Aliamphritea hakodatensis: one gene and its partner. The main gene of each other region encodes a partner of the protein of the gene in region 2 in a complex. Links are inferred from orthologs where the notes say so. Each region holds a gene or a part of one and is shown on either strand. Other genes may lie near its edges. The genes, in order: PCI15_RS09265 and iscU.

Evidence for each region.
Region 1: the proteins of iscU (region 2) and PCI15_RS09265 are in contact, whole or in part, in a solved structure (PDB 5XT5), measured with the Bacillus subtilis proteins. The link is inferred for Aliamphritea hakodatensis from one-to-one orthologs.

The regions. Positions count from the first base shown.
Region 1 is NZ_AP025281.1:2,027,672-2,033,525, forward strand. What follows is about bases 2,266-5,129. They hold PCI15_RS09265 (SufS family cysteine desulfurase), read right to left. Parts: upstream 4,604-5,129; coding sequence 2,927-4,603; downstream 2,266-2,926. Other genes in these bases: PCI15_RS09260 (HalD/BesD family halogenase), read left to right, coding at 2,266-2,865; PCI15_RS09270 (DUF2069 domain-containing protein), read right to left, coding at 4,691-5,083; wrbA (NAD(P)H:quinone oxidoreductase), read right to left, coding at 5,109-5,129. Outside these bases: PCI15_RS09250 (sensor domain-containing diguanylate cyclase), read left to right, coding at 1-959; PCI15_RS09255 (LysR family transcriptional regulator), read right to left, coding at 951-1,817; more of PCI15_RS09260, read left to right, coding at 1,990-2,265; more of wrbA, read right to left, coding at 5,130-5,708; arsC (arsenate reductase (glutaredoxin)), read right to left, coding at 5,709-5,854. UniProt on the Bacillus subtilis protein: Type II cysteine desulfurase that acts as the initial step in the SUF-like Fe-S cluster assembly pathway.
Region 2 is NZ_AP025281.1:1,152,673-1,157,649, reverse strand. What follows is about bases 1-2,972. They hold iscU (Fe-S cluster assembly scaffold IscU), read right to left. Parts: upstream 1,693-2,972; coding sequence 1,309-1,692; downstream 1-1,308. Other genes in these bases: PCI15_RS05245 (IscS subfamily cysteine desulfurase), read right to left, coding at 1,732-2,946; iscA (iron-sulfur cluster assembly protein IscA), read right to left, coding at 929-1,252; hscB (Fe-S protein assembly co-chaperone HscB), read right to left, coding at 301-828; hscA (Fe-S protein assembly chaperone HscA), read right to left, coding at 1-295. Outside these bases: Fe-S cluster assembly transcriptional regulator IscR, read right to left, coding at 2,984-3,484; tRNA (cytosine(32)/uridine(32)-2'-O)-methyltransferase TrmJ, read right to left, coding at 3,691-4,443; PCI15_RS05230 (inositol monophosphatase family protein), read left to right, coding at 4,588-4,977. UniProt on the Bacillus subtilis protein: Part of the SUF-like system that mediates the biosynthesis of iron-sulfur (Fe-S) clusters. Acts as a sulfurtransferase and thus transfers sulfur from SufS to SufB.

The DNA of each region.
Region 1 (5,854 bases), 880 kb from region 2 along the record:
TAACCGCTCAGCTGCACAGCCGTGAAGCGCTGATTGAAACCGGGTTGCAGCGTAACTTTGCCCTGAACGATATTCTTGACGGTTTGTGGGAAATTAACCTGCAAACCAGCGAAGTATATATATCGTCTGAATTTAAACGCATCATGAATTTTCCGGCAGAAAAGACTCATTTTGGCCTGGGGGAGTGGCAGCAGCAGATACATCTGGATGATTGCGTGGAAGTTGTGGATCTCATGAATGCCCATCTGCGGGGTGAAATTCCCCGTTTTGATGCGCAATACCGCCTGCAGACTTTCTCCGGTGATTACGTCTGGGTACGTGATCAGGGGCGGGTGTATGAGCGGGATGCGCAGCAACAGCCTCTGAGGATGGTGGGGATGGTGCAGGATATCAGCGCTGCCAAGGCTCAGGAGGTCCTGTTACGGCGGCAGGCCAGCTATGACTACCTGACAGATTTGCTCAACCGCCGGGCCGGTTATCTGCATTTTCGTAAGCAGCTCAGTTATGCGCAGCGCTATGGGCGGCAGTTCAGTGTCAGCCTGATCGATCTTGATCACTTTAAAACGATCAACGACAGCTATGGTCATCAGGTGGGTGATCAGGTACTCAAACATCTGGTGGCGGGTATTTCCGCGCAGCTGAGGCAATCGGATACGCTGATGCGCTGGGGCGGTGAAGAATTCCTGCTGCTTCTTCCCAATACGGATTCAGACGGTGCTTTTCAGTTAGTTGAACAGCTGCGCCGGCGTGTGGCGGAGCAGCCTATGCAATTATCTGAGGCTGAAGTTCATTACACATTCAGTGCCGGGATTGCCAGTTTTCCGCAACATGCTGCACAGATGGATATGCTGATTAAGGCGGCAGATGATGCTTTGTATGTCGCTAAATCTGCCGGCCGTAATCAGATCAGTGTCAGTAATGAGGTCACCGGGATGGCTCAGGGTGAACTGTCAGTCTGATATTGCTGACTGAGTCTGTGCGATCGCCTTCAGGCCCTTCAGGGTCGTTTCAATCAGTTCACTGTCGCTGGGTGATTCCTGATACACAAGATAGGTAGGGCGCTGGAATACCGGTGCTTCTTCAACCCTGTGCAGTCTGCCTTCCCGGATCAGTGGTTCAACTGAGCTGGCGATAAAATACCCTGACCCGCCGTGGTTAAGAATGTGCTGTAAGCCGACACTGCTCAGGCCGACGGTGAGTTTGGGTACCGGAACATCGGCGAATGCCAGGCTGTGCTGAGCCCGGAAGCTGTCACCCCAGTCGACGAATATATAACCGGGTACTCTGCCGGGAACCACTTCACGGGGCTCAGTGGAGACCAGAATCAGCGGTTCACTCATATAGGGCTCAATGGTCAGCTCCGGTCGCTGTTGCGGGTCATAAAGAATGGCGACATCCAGTAACCGGTCCCGCAGGCGCTCCATGAGAGTGGTGGAGTATTCCGCCAGTACATGCGTGGCAACATTCGGTGCTTCCTGTTCCATCCAGGCGAGCCAGGGCGGAGCAATCTGCTCCCAGTGATTGAGCTGTAAGCCAAGATTAACGATGGCCTTAAGGTCGTCGGGCAGGGCGATTTCCTGGCGTGCCCGGTCCCATGCCCGTACTGACGTCAGGGCATGGCGGCGGAAGTGATGGCCGGCAGCGGTCAGTTCTGCACCGTTACGCCGGCGCAGAAACAGTTCCCGGTTAAGGCGGTCTTCCAGGGCTTTAATTCTGGCACTGATGGTTGACTGGGTGACGCAGAGTTTGTCTGCAGCCAGCTGGAAACTGCCGGTAGCTGTCACCTCCAGAAAGGCGCGCATGTGCTCTATGTTCATAACACCTCTTAAGTAAGACTCGCCGGTGCCGTTACCGGTCCTGATTAGAATCGGGAAATTCGATATTAACATTAGATTATATTTGTTTGTTTTATGGAAGAGCTTGTTTGATATTTATGCAAACGGCGGCCGGTTGCCGCAACATAAACATCTGATGTGGAGTTAGAAGATCATGAACGGGCAAACAGTGATTCAGGCGGAAGGTATGCAGCTGGGAGACATTGTTGATCTGCAAAGGTATCCGATTGATCAGTTGGAACATCCTGAAATGCAGGCGTTACTGGCGCACTGCCGTGAAGCGTTGGATGATATCGGCTGTGTGGTGATCCGCAATTTTGTCAGGCCGGAATCCCTGCAGCGGATGACTGCAGAGGCAAAGCGCCTGCTGCCGGAAACATTCTGGTCGCAGGGGAGCCATAATCCTTATTTCACGCCGGATGATGAGAGCCTGCCAGCAGACCATCCGAAACGCTTTTTTGAGCGCCGTGAGAGCGGCTATATCAATTCAGATGTGCTGGAAGACAGCTCAGACCTGCGTGCCATTTATGAAGACCCGCAAATGCTGCGCTTTGTGGGCGAGTGCCTGAATATCTGGCCGTTATATTGCTGGGCGGATCCACTGGGACGTAACCCGTATTCGGTGATGGATTCCGGGCATTATTTCCCCTGGCATTTTGACGGTAATGAATTCACTGTGAGTATTCTGGTACAGGAGTCTGAAGCCGGCGGGTGTTTTGAATTCGCCCCGGATGTCCGCCATCCGGAAGATGAGTGTTTTGACGATGTCAGGGACGTGCTGGCAGGCAACAGTGACAGGGTGCATCAGTTACAGCTGCGCCCCGGTGATCTGCAGTTGTTCAAGGGGCGTTTTTCCATGCACCGGGTGACCCGTATCGAAGGGGATACCATGCGCATTATTGCGCTGCCGACCTATTCAACTGACCCGTTTACGGTTAACCGGCCTAAACATTCCGAGCATTTATATGGCCGTGCGATGCCGATTCATTATGAACGGGAAAATATGCGGGTGGATAATCTGACCGATTAGCCACTGTTGTTCAGAGTACAGTTGGCACAAATGGCCTGTTTTTCCGGTATTGTCAGGGAAGTCAGGCCGTTGCAATTTCCCGGATGCGGGCGATGATCGCCAGCAAGCCGTTCCCCCGGGAAGGGCTGAGATGCTTCATCAGTTGCAGGCGTTTCAGATAGCCTTCAATATCAAACAGCAGAATGTCCTCAGCGGTTTTGCCGTTTACCGCTGCCAGCAACAGTGCGATCAGCCCGCGGATAACCCTTGCATCCGCATCGGCGCTGAACCAGTAGCGCCCGTCATTATCTTTCTGATAATCAAGCCAGGCAGAGCTTTCGCAGCCTTTTACCAGATGTTCGCTGACTTTTGCTTCGCTGGTCATGTGAGGCAACTGTTTGCCGAGTAACATGATTTCCCGGTAACGGTCGTTCCAGCTGGTCAGGGGTTCAAGCCTGCTGAGTATGGTGTCTGAATCAATGTCTTTACCGAACGGGTTATCGGTAAAGGCTTTGTCGCTGCTGACGGTTTCGGCGACCGGAAAGAAGCCGCTGGCGGTCAGCTGATGGAGCACTTCAGCAAAACGCTCCACGTCTTCAGTGGTGTTATAGGCTGCAAATGAAGCACGGATGGTGCCCGGCAGGCCCAGTTTGCTCATCAGTGGCATGGCGCAATGATGGCCGGTACGTACCGCGATCCCGTGCTGATCAAGAATAAGGCCTACATCCTGCTGGTGGTGACTGGTCAGCTGGAATGACAGAATGGCGGCGTTGGCGGTAGGCGTGCCAATCCGGGTAAAGCCTTTTACCTGATCACAGCATTTTATTGCGTGCTGTAGCAGTGCCTGTTCATGGCCGGCAACGGCACGGCGGTCCAGGCTGTTCAGCCAGTCAATCGTCGCCATCAGGCCAACCGCACCGGCAATGTTGGGTGTGCCGGCTTCAAATTTAAAAGGCAGGTCATTGTATTCGGTGTGTTCGAAGCTGACGCTGCGGATCATTTCACCGCCACCCTGCCAGGGGGGCAGTGCTTCAAGCAGTGCCTGGCGGCCGTACAGCACCCCGGTGCCGGTCGGGCCGTACATCTTATGGCCGGAAAAAACGTAAAAGTCGCAACCCAGGCGCTGTACATCAACCTTCATATGGGCCACGGCCTGAGCGCCGTCGACAACCACTGTTGCACCGGCTGCCTTGGCCTGACGGACCATAGCGGCCAGCGGGTTTACCGTGCCCAGTGCGTTGGATACATGGGTCAGTGAGACAATTCTGGTCTGGTGGTTAAGCAGGTGGCCAAATGCCTGTTGATCAAGGTCGCCGTTTGGCAGAACCGGCACGACCCTGATGACTGCACCGGTGCGTTGCGCCAGCATTTGCCAGGGGACGATATTGGCATGGTGTTCCAGCTCGGTGAGCAGGATTTCATCGTTTTTCTGTAGCTGGCCTGTCAGGCACTGGGCGATCAGATTCAGGCTTTCGGTGGTGCCCCGGGTCCAGATTATCTCTTTGTCACTGGCGGCGTTGATAAATTGTCGGACGCTTTGTCTGGCCGCTTCAAACTGTACCGTTGCCCGTTCGCTTAAATGATGAGCGCCACGGTGAACATTGGCATTGTTCGCGCTGTAATAGTTGCTGATTGCCTGAATCACGCTTGCCGGCTTCTGGGTGGTGGCGGCATTATCCAGATAGACCAGTGGCTGATCATGAATCTGCTGAGCCAGCAGTGGAAATTGCTGGCGGATGTCGGCAACTGAAAAACTCAACTTACAACTCCTGGGTCTGACTCTGTATTTTCCCGGTAATAAGCCGGCGCTTTGCTGTTCTGAAAGCGTCCGGATATCAGCCGTTGCTTATTCTGCTTTTGCAGCACTCAGTAATTTATTCAGTTTACTCTGCCAGCGGGTGAACATCATGGCTGCCGTAAACAGACTGGCAACCAGTAAGCTTTGAGCCAGTGCCAGTAAACTGTTAGGGCCGCCGGCCATGGCGGTCTGTACCGCATGCATAAAATAGATACTGAGGAAGAAGCAAAGCCAGATATGGCCACGCAGATTTTTCCTGATGACCACCGGGTAGAACAGGGCCAGAGGCACTGTCTGTACTGCCCAGATAACATAAGGGTTTGCCGTCGGCGGCGGAGATATCAGAAGATACCAGGCGGTCAGTAACAGGATCAGTCCAAAGTAACTGAGCAGTGTCGCAGCCCGGCTGATATTAACCAGACGCTGAAGTTTTGCTTGCATGGGAAGGTTCTCGTCCAGTGGTTAATTAGCGGGCGTTCAGCAGTTGTGTGGCCAGCCTGCCCAGACGCTTGCCCTGTGCCTGGCACAGATTGCGTTCGGTATTGTCCAGATCCTGACCATCCTGTCCGGCAACATGGGTTGCGCCGTACGGGGTGCCGCCCCGGGTGGTGCTGAGCAGCTCAGACTCAGAATAAGGAATGCCGGCCATCAGCATACCGTGGTGCATTAATGGCAGCATCATGCTCAGCAGGGTGGTTTCCTGGCCGCCGTGTAAGCTGGCGGTGGAGCTGAATACGCAGGCAGGTTTGTCGATCAGCGCACCGCTCAGCCATAAGCTGCTGGTGCTGTCGATGAAGTATTTCAGCGGTGAGGCCATGTTGCCAAAACGGGTCGGGCTGCCCAGTGCCAGACCGCTGCAGTTTGCCAGATCTGCTTCAGTGCAGTAGATGTCACCGTCTGCAGGAATGGTGGGCGCAGACTGTTCACACTCGGCAGACACTTCCGGGACGGTGCGCAGACGGGTGTCAATGCCGCTGGCTTCGATGCCCCGGGCGATCTGTTCAGCCATGGTGCGGGTGGCACCATGGCGGCTATAGTAGAGAACCAGAACGTAAGGTGAACTCACTCAGAGAATCTCCAGTACGGATTCCGGCGGACGGCCAATCCGTGCCTGACCGTCTTTGATGACAATCGGGCGCTCGATCAGCTTCGGGTATTCAGCCATCAGCTCAATAATCTGGTCTTCGCTGAGGGTTTCATCCGCCAGATTGT
Region 2 (4,977 bases):
GGGCCTTAAGGTCAGCAATGCCACGCCCCATCAGACGCTTCACAGAAACGATCGTATTGAACGGATCCCTGGCTGCCTGCGCCAGCGCTGTGGCACCCACTTCAGGCTCAGCTTCGGTATAGCGGACAACCGAGGGCAGCAAATGCTGACCGTCATGATCCGGCAGCGTAACAGTTTCACCATTACGTACAGCAGCCACTAAAGAATTGGTTGTACCTAAATCAATCCCCACTGCCAGCTTGCGCTGATGGGGTTCCGGGGTTTGTCCCGGCTCTGCAATCTGCAATAAGGCCATAATGATTAATCGTAAAGTTTGTCTTCAAGCGCTTCTACGTCCCGCTCCAGCTTATAAATGAACTGCATTTTTCTGACAGTCACTGCTGCAGCCGGATAATCCGCCTGATCATAAAGGGTTTGAAATTCAGCCTGGAACACCTGCTTGCGCTCAGCAACCTCGGTATACATGTCTTCAACAGCCGCATCCGGATCGTCGGCATCCGCAATGTCTTCAACAGCTTCACGCAGTTCCATTTGCTGCATCAGAAACATGGGGTCAAGCTGAACAGATGATTCTGAATAAGTATCTTCTCCCCGCAGAGAAAGCAGGTACTGTGCGCGGCTTAACGGCGACTTCAGGGTCGCAACCGCTTCATTCAGATACGCGGTATATTGAACCGAAAGACGGCGCTCATGATCTGCAAGATGTGCAAACTTATCCGGGTGTAACGTTTTCTGCAGTTCGCGGGTACGCTCAGACAACGCCTGCTTATCGAGCTGATAACTCTCCGGCAGACCAAGAAACTCAAAATAGTTCTGTTTTATATCCATGAAAGAGCCGGCAGATACGATTCAGCCGTTGCACGACCGGATGCAATCCGGACAAGTACAGCGGCTGAAAAAGAAACGGGAGTCAGGAACCTCTAACGGTTCAGATGTTGAAGCTTTCGCCGCAACCACACTCATTTTTAACATTAGGATTGTTAAACTTAAAGCCTTCATTCAGGCCTTCTTTAACAAAATCCAATTCGGTACCGTCCAGATAGAGCAAGCTTTTCGGGTCAATGACAATCTTAACGCCTTCAGCTTCAAAGACCTGATCTTCATCCTGAACAGCATCAACAAACTCAAGGACATATGCCATACCGGAGCACCCGGAGGTTCTCACACCAAGACGAATACCTGTTCCCTGCCCTCGGGATTCAAGATAACGGTTCACATGATTGGCCGCAGCACTGGTCATTGTGATTGCCATAAGTTTCCTCCTAGAATACCGGTCAGCACCCGGAGACGACCGGGTGCCGGACAAGCTTACTTAGCCTGCTTTTCTTTGTAATCAGCAACAGCCGCTTTAATTGCATCTTCAGCCAGTACTGAACAGTGAATTTTCACTGGTGGCAGCGCAAGCTCTTCCGCAATTTTAGTATTCTTCAGCTCGGCAGCCTCATCCAGAGTCATGCCTTTAACCCACTCAGTTACCAGCGAGCTTGAAGCAATCGCGGAACCACAACCGTAAGTTTTAAACTTAGCGTCTTCAATAACACCTTCATCGCTAACCTGAATCTGCAGGCGCATAACGTCACCACATGCAGGTGCACCCACCATACCTGTGCCAACGTTGGTATCTTTATCATTCATTTTGCCGACATTACGCGGATTCTCGTAATGATCGATTACCTGATCACTGTAAGCCATAACGACCTCCTCAGTTTGGTTTCACCAGCCAAGCGACGCTTAGTGATGAACCCATTCAACCTTGCTTAAATCAACACCGTCTTTGTACATGTCCCACAGAGGCGACAATTCACGCAGCTTGGAAACCGCTTCGCGAATCTGTTCGACAGCATCGTCAATATCCTGTTCGGTAGTAAAACGCCCGATAGAGAAACGGATCGAGCTGTGCGCCATCTCATCATTCAGACCCAGCGCACGCAGTACGTATGAAGGCTCAAGGCTCGCAGATGTACATGCAGAACCTGAAGAAACCGCCAGATCTTTCAGTGACATCAGCAGTGACTCACCTTCAACGTAGTTGAAACTTACATTCAGGTTACCAATGTAACGCTGATCAACGGAACCGTTGATATGAATCTCTTCCATATCTTCGATCGCATTCCAGAAACGGTTACGCAACGCGGTAATCTTGTCTTTATCAAGCTGCATGTCTTCTTTGGCCAGTCGCGCTGCCTCACCCATACCAACAATCTGGTGGGTTGCCAGGGTACCAGAACGCATACCACGCTCATGACCACCACCATGCATCTGAGCTTCCAGACGAACACGCGGCTTACGGCGTACATACAAAACACCGATCCCCTTAGGGCCGTACATCTTGTGACCTGAAACAGATACCAGATCCACTTTCATTGCAGCTACGTCGATATCAACCTTGCCAGCACTCTGAGCAGCATCTACGTGGAACAAGACACCGTTAGCACGGGTAATTTCACCGATTGCTGCAACGTCATTGATCACGCCGATTTCATTATTCACGTGCATAACAGATACCAGAATCGTATCTTCACGCAGTGCATCAGCAACTGCCTGAGGCTGAATAATACCGTCAGCATCCGGATCAAGGTACGTCACCTCAAACCCTTCACGCTCTAACTGGCGGCAGGTATCCAGAACTGCTTTGTGTTCAATTTTGGAGGTAATGATGTGCTTGCCTTTTTTAGAATAAAAATGCGCCACACCTTTAATAGCCAGGTTATCCGACTCAGTTGCACCGGACGTCCATACGATTTCACGCGGATCAGCGTTCATCAGGTCAGCAACCTGTCGACGTGCAGTCTCAACAGCTTCTTCAGCTTTCCAGCCATACAGATGAGAACGGGAAGCCGGATTACCGAAATTACCTTCGATGGTCAGACATTCAATCATCTTCTCAGCTACCCGGGGATCAACCGGTGTAGTGGCTGCGTAGTCAAAATAAATTGGCAACTTCATTACATCAACTCTCCAAAAACGTCTCTTTATCAGAGACTCAGGCGCTTACTTTCGCCTCTATTAAACTCGTATCTATTAACGTCTGCTGTTCACGATCCTGACGTTTTGCGACGGCCTGAACATCTTGGCGGGCCATCAGATCAGCCAGACTGATCTGGCTTAGAAATTCATGTATCTGGCTACTGAGATCACACCACAGATGGTGTGTCAGACAGGTACTCCCCCCCTGACAACCACCAGTATGACCACCACCACTGTGCCCGCATCCCGTCGCATCAACAGACTCATTAACCGCATCAATCACTTCAGCGACATCAATCGCATGCTGCTCACGGTTAAGCTGATACCCACCACCGGGACCACGTACACTGCGCACCAGATCATTACGACGCAACTTAGCGAATAGCTGTTCTAAATAAGACAGGGAAATCCCCTGACGTTCAGATATATCCGCCAGGCTGATAGGTCCGTCACTTGCGTGAAGCGCAAGATCAAGCATCGCGGTAACCGCATATCGGCCTTTCGTTGTTAATCGCATAAAATACTTCCCTCACCCCAAACTGAGCACGCGGGGGATTATGCAATACCCTAGTATTTTAGTCAATTATATAACCAAGTAATTCACTTGGTTTTTAAATACCGTTTCAGGCTGAAAATTCATCCGGACCGGAGACAGCAAAATCCGGTCAGATAATCACAGCCGCCACTGAGGGCGGCGAGATTCTAGCACCTTTTGCAGGATGACTAAACGTCTGCGTCTGACTTCTTCAGACGTTTCTGAGTCGCGGTAAGGATTCCCCGCAGCACATTGACTTCAATTTTATCTGGCAGCGCTCTCAGAAACAGCCGCCGTAACCGCGGCATGAGCTGGCGCGGCTTCTCGGGATCAAGAAACTCAATATCAATCATGGTCTGCTCCAGATGCTCGAACATCCGCTCCAGTTCCTGCATATCCGCCAGGTCCACATCCCAGTCCGTCCCCCACTGGGGCTTATCTTCCATACTGCCCTGCTGCAAAGCGGCCATGCGAAGCTCGTAGCAAATAACCTGTACAGCCGCACCGATATTCAGCGAACTGAAGGTCTCTTCCGTAGGGATATGCACATGATAATGACAACGCTGCAATTCTTCATTGGTCAGTCCGCGATCCTCACGGCCAAATACAACCGCCATTTTCTGATCAGCACCCAGACCTGAAGACACCCCTCCCAGCTCGCGGGGGTTCAGCAACGGCCAGGGGATATTCCGGCTACGGGCACTCGTACCCACCACCAGATGACACCCTTCCAGCGCCTCATCCAGCGAACCAACAACCAGCGCACTTTCCAGCAAATCAGTGGCACCCGAAGCCCGGGCAACAGCATCTTCGTGAGGGAACAGTTTAGGCTCAACAAGACACAGTTCAGCCAGCCCCATATTTTTCATTGCCCGGGCGACCGCACCGATATTGCCGGGGTGAGTGGTATTTACCAGTACAATTCGTATATTTTGCAGCATCAAATTCAGACTTATAGTATAAAAAGGCGATTATTTTACCAGAACCTGCCAAGTATTCGCGGTTTGTTGTTCTTTATCTCAGCAAGATTTTGCTATAATCGCGCTCTTTGATTTCTTACCCTCCCGACGACTGGTATTAGATAGATGCAACCGATGGTAAATATCGCCCTGCGCGGCGCACGCATCGCAGGCGAACAAATCGCCCGCGCAGTGGAACGACTCGACCTGATTAAATCCGAACAATCAAGTGTCAGTGACTTTTTCGAAGAGACCTGCAAGCAGGCAGAAAAGGCGATTGCCAGCACAATCCAGAAAGCCTATCCGGACCACGAAGTAAATGGTGAATTCACTGGCCAGCACGCTGCAGAAGGCACCGCCGCCATTACCTGGCAGGTAAACCCTATCGACAGCACCAGCAACTTCGCAAACGGCGTACCTGTGTTTGCCCTGAGCATCGCCGGTTACCAGCGCGGCCGCCTGGAACACGCCATCGTACTGAATCCGATGAACGGTGAAGAATTTACCGCCAGCCGT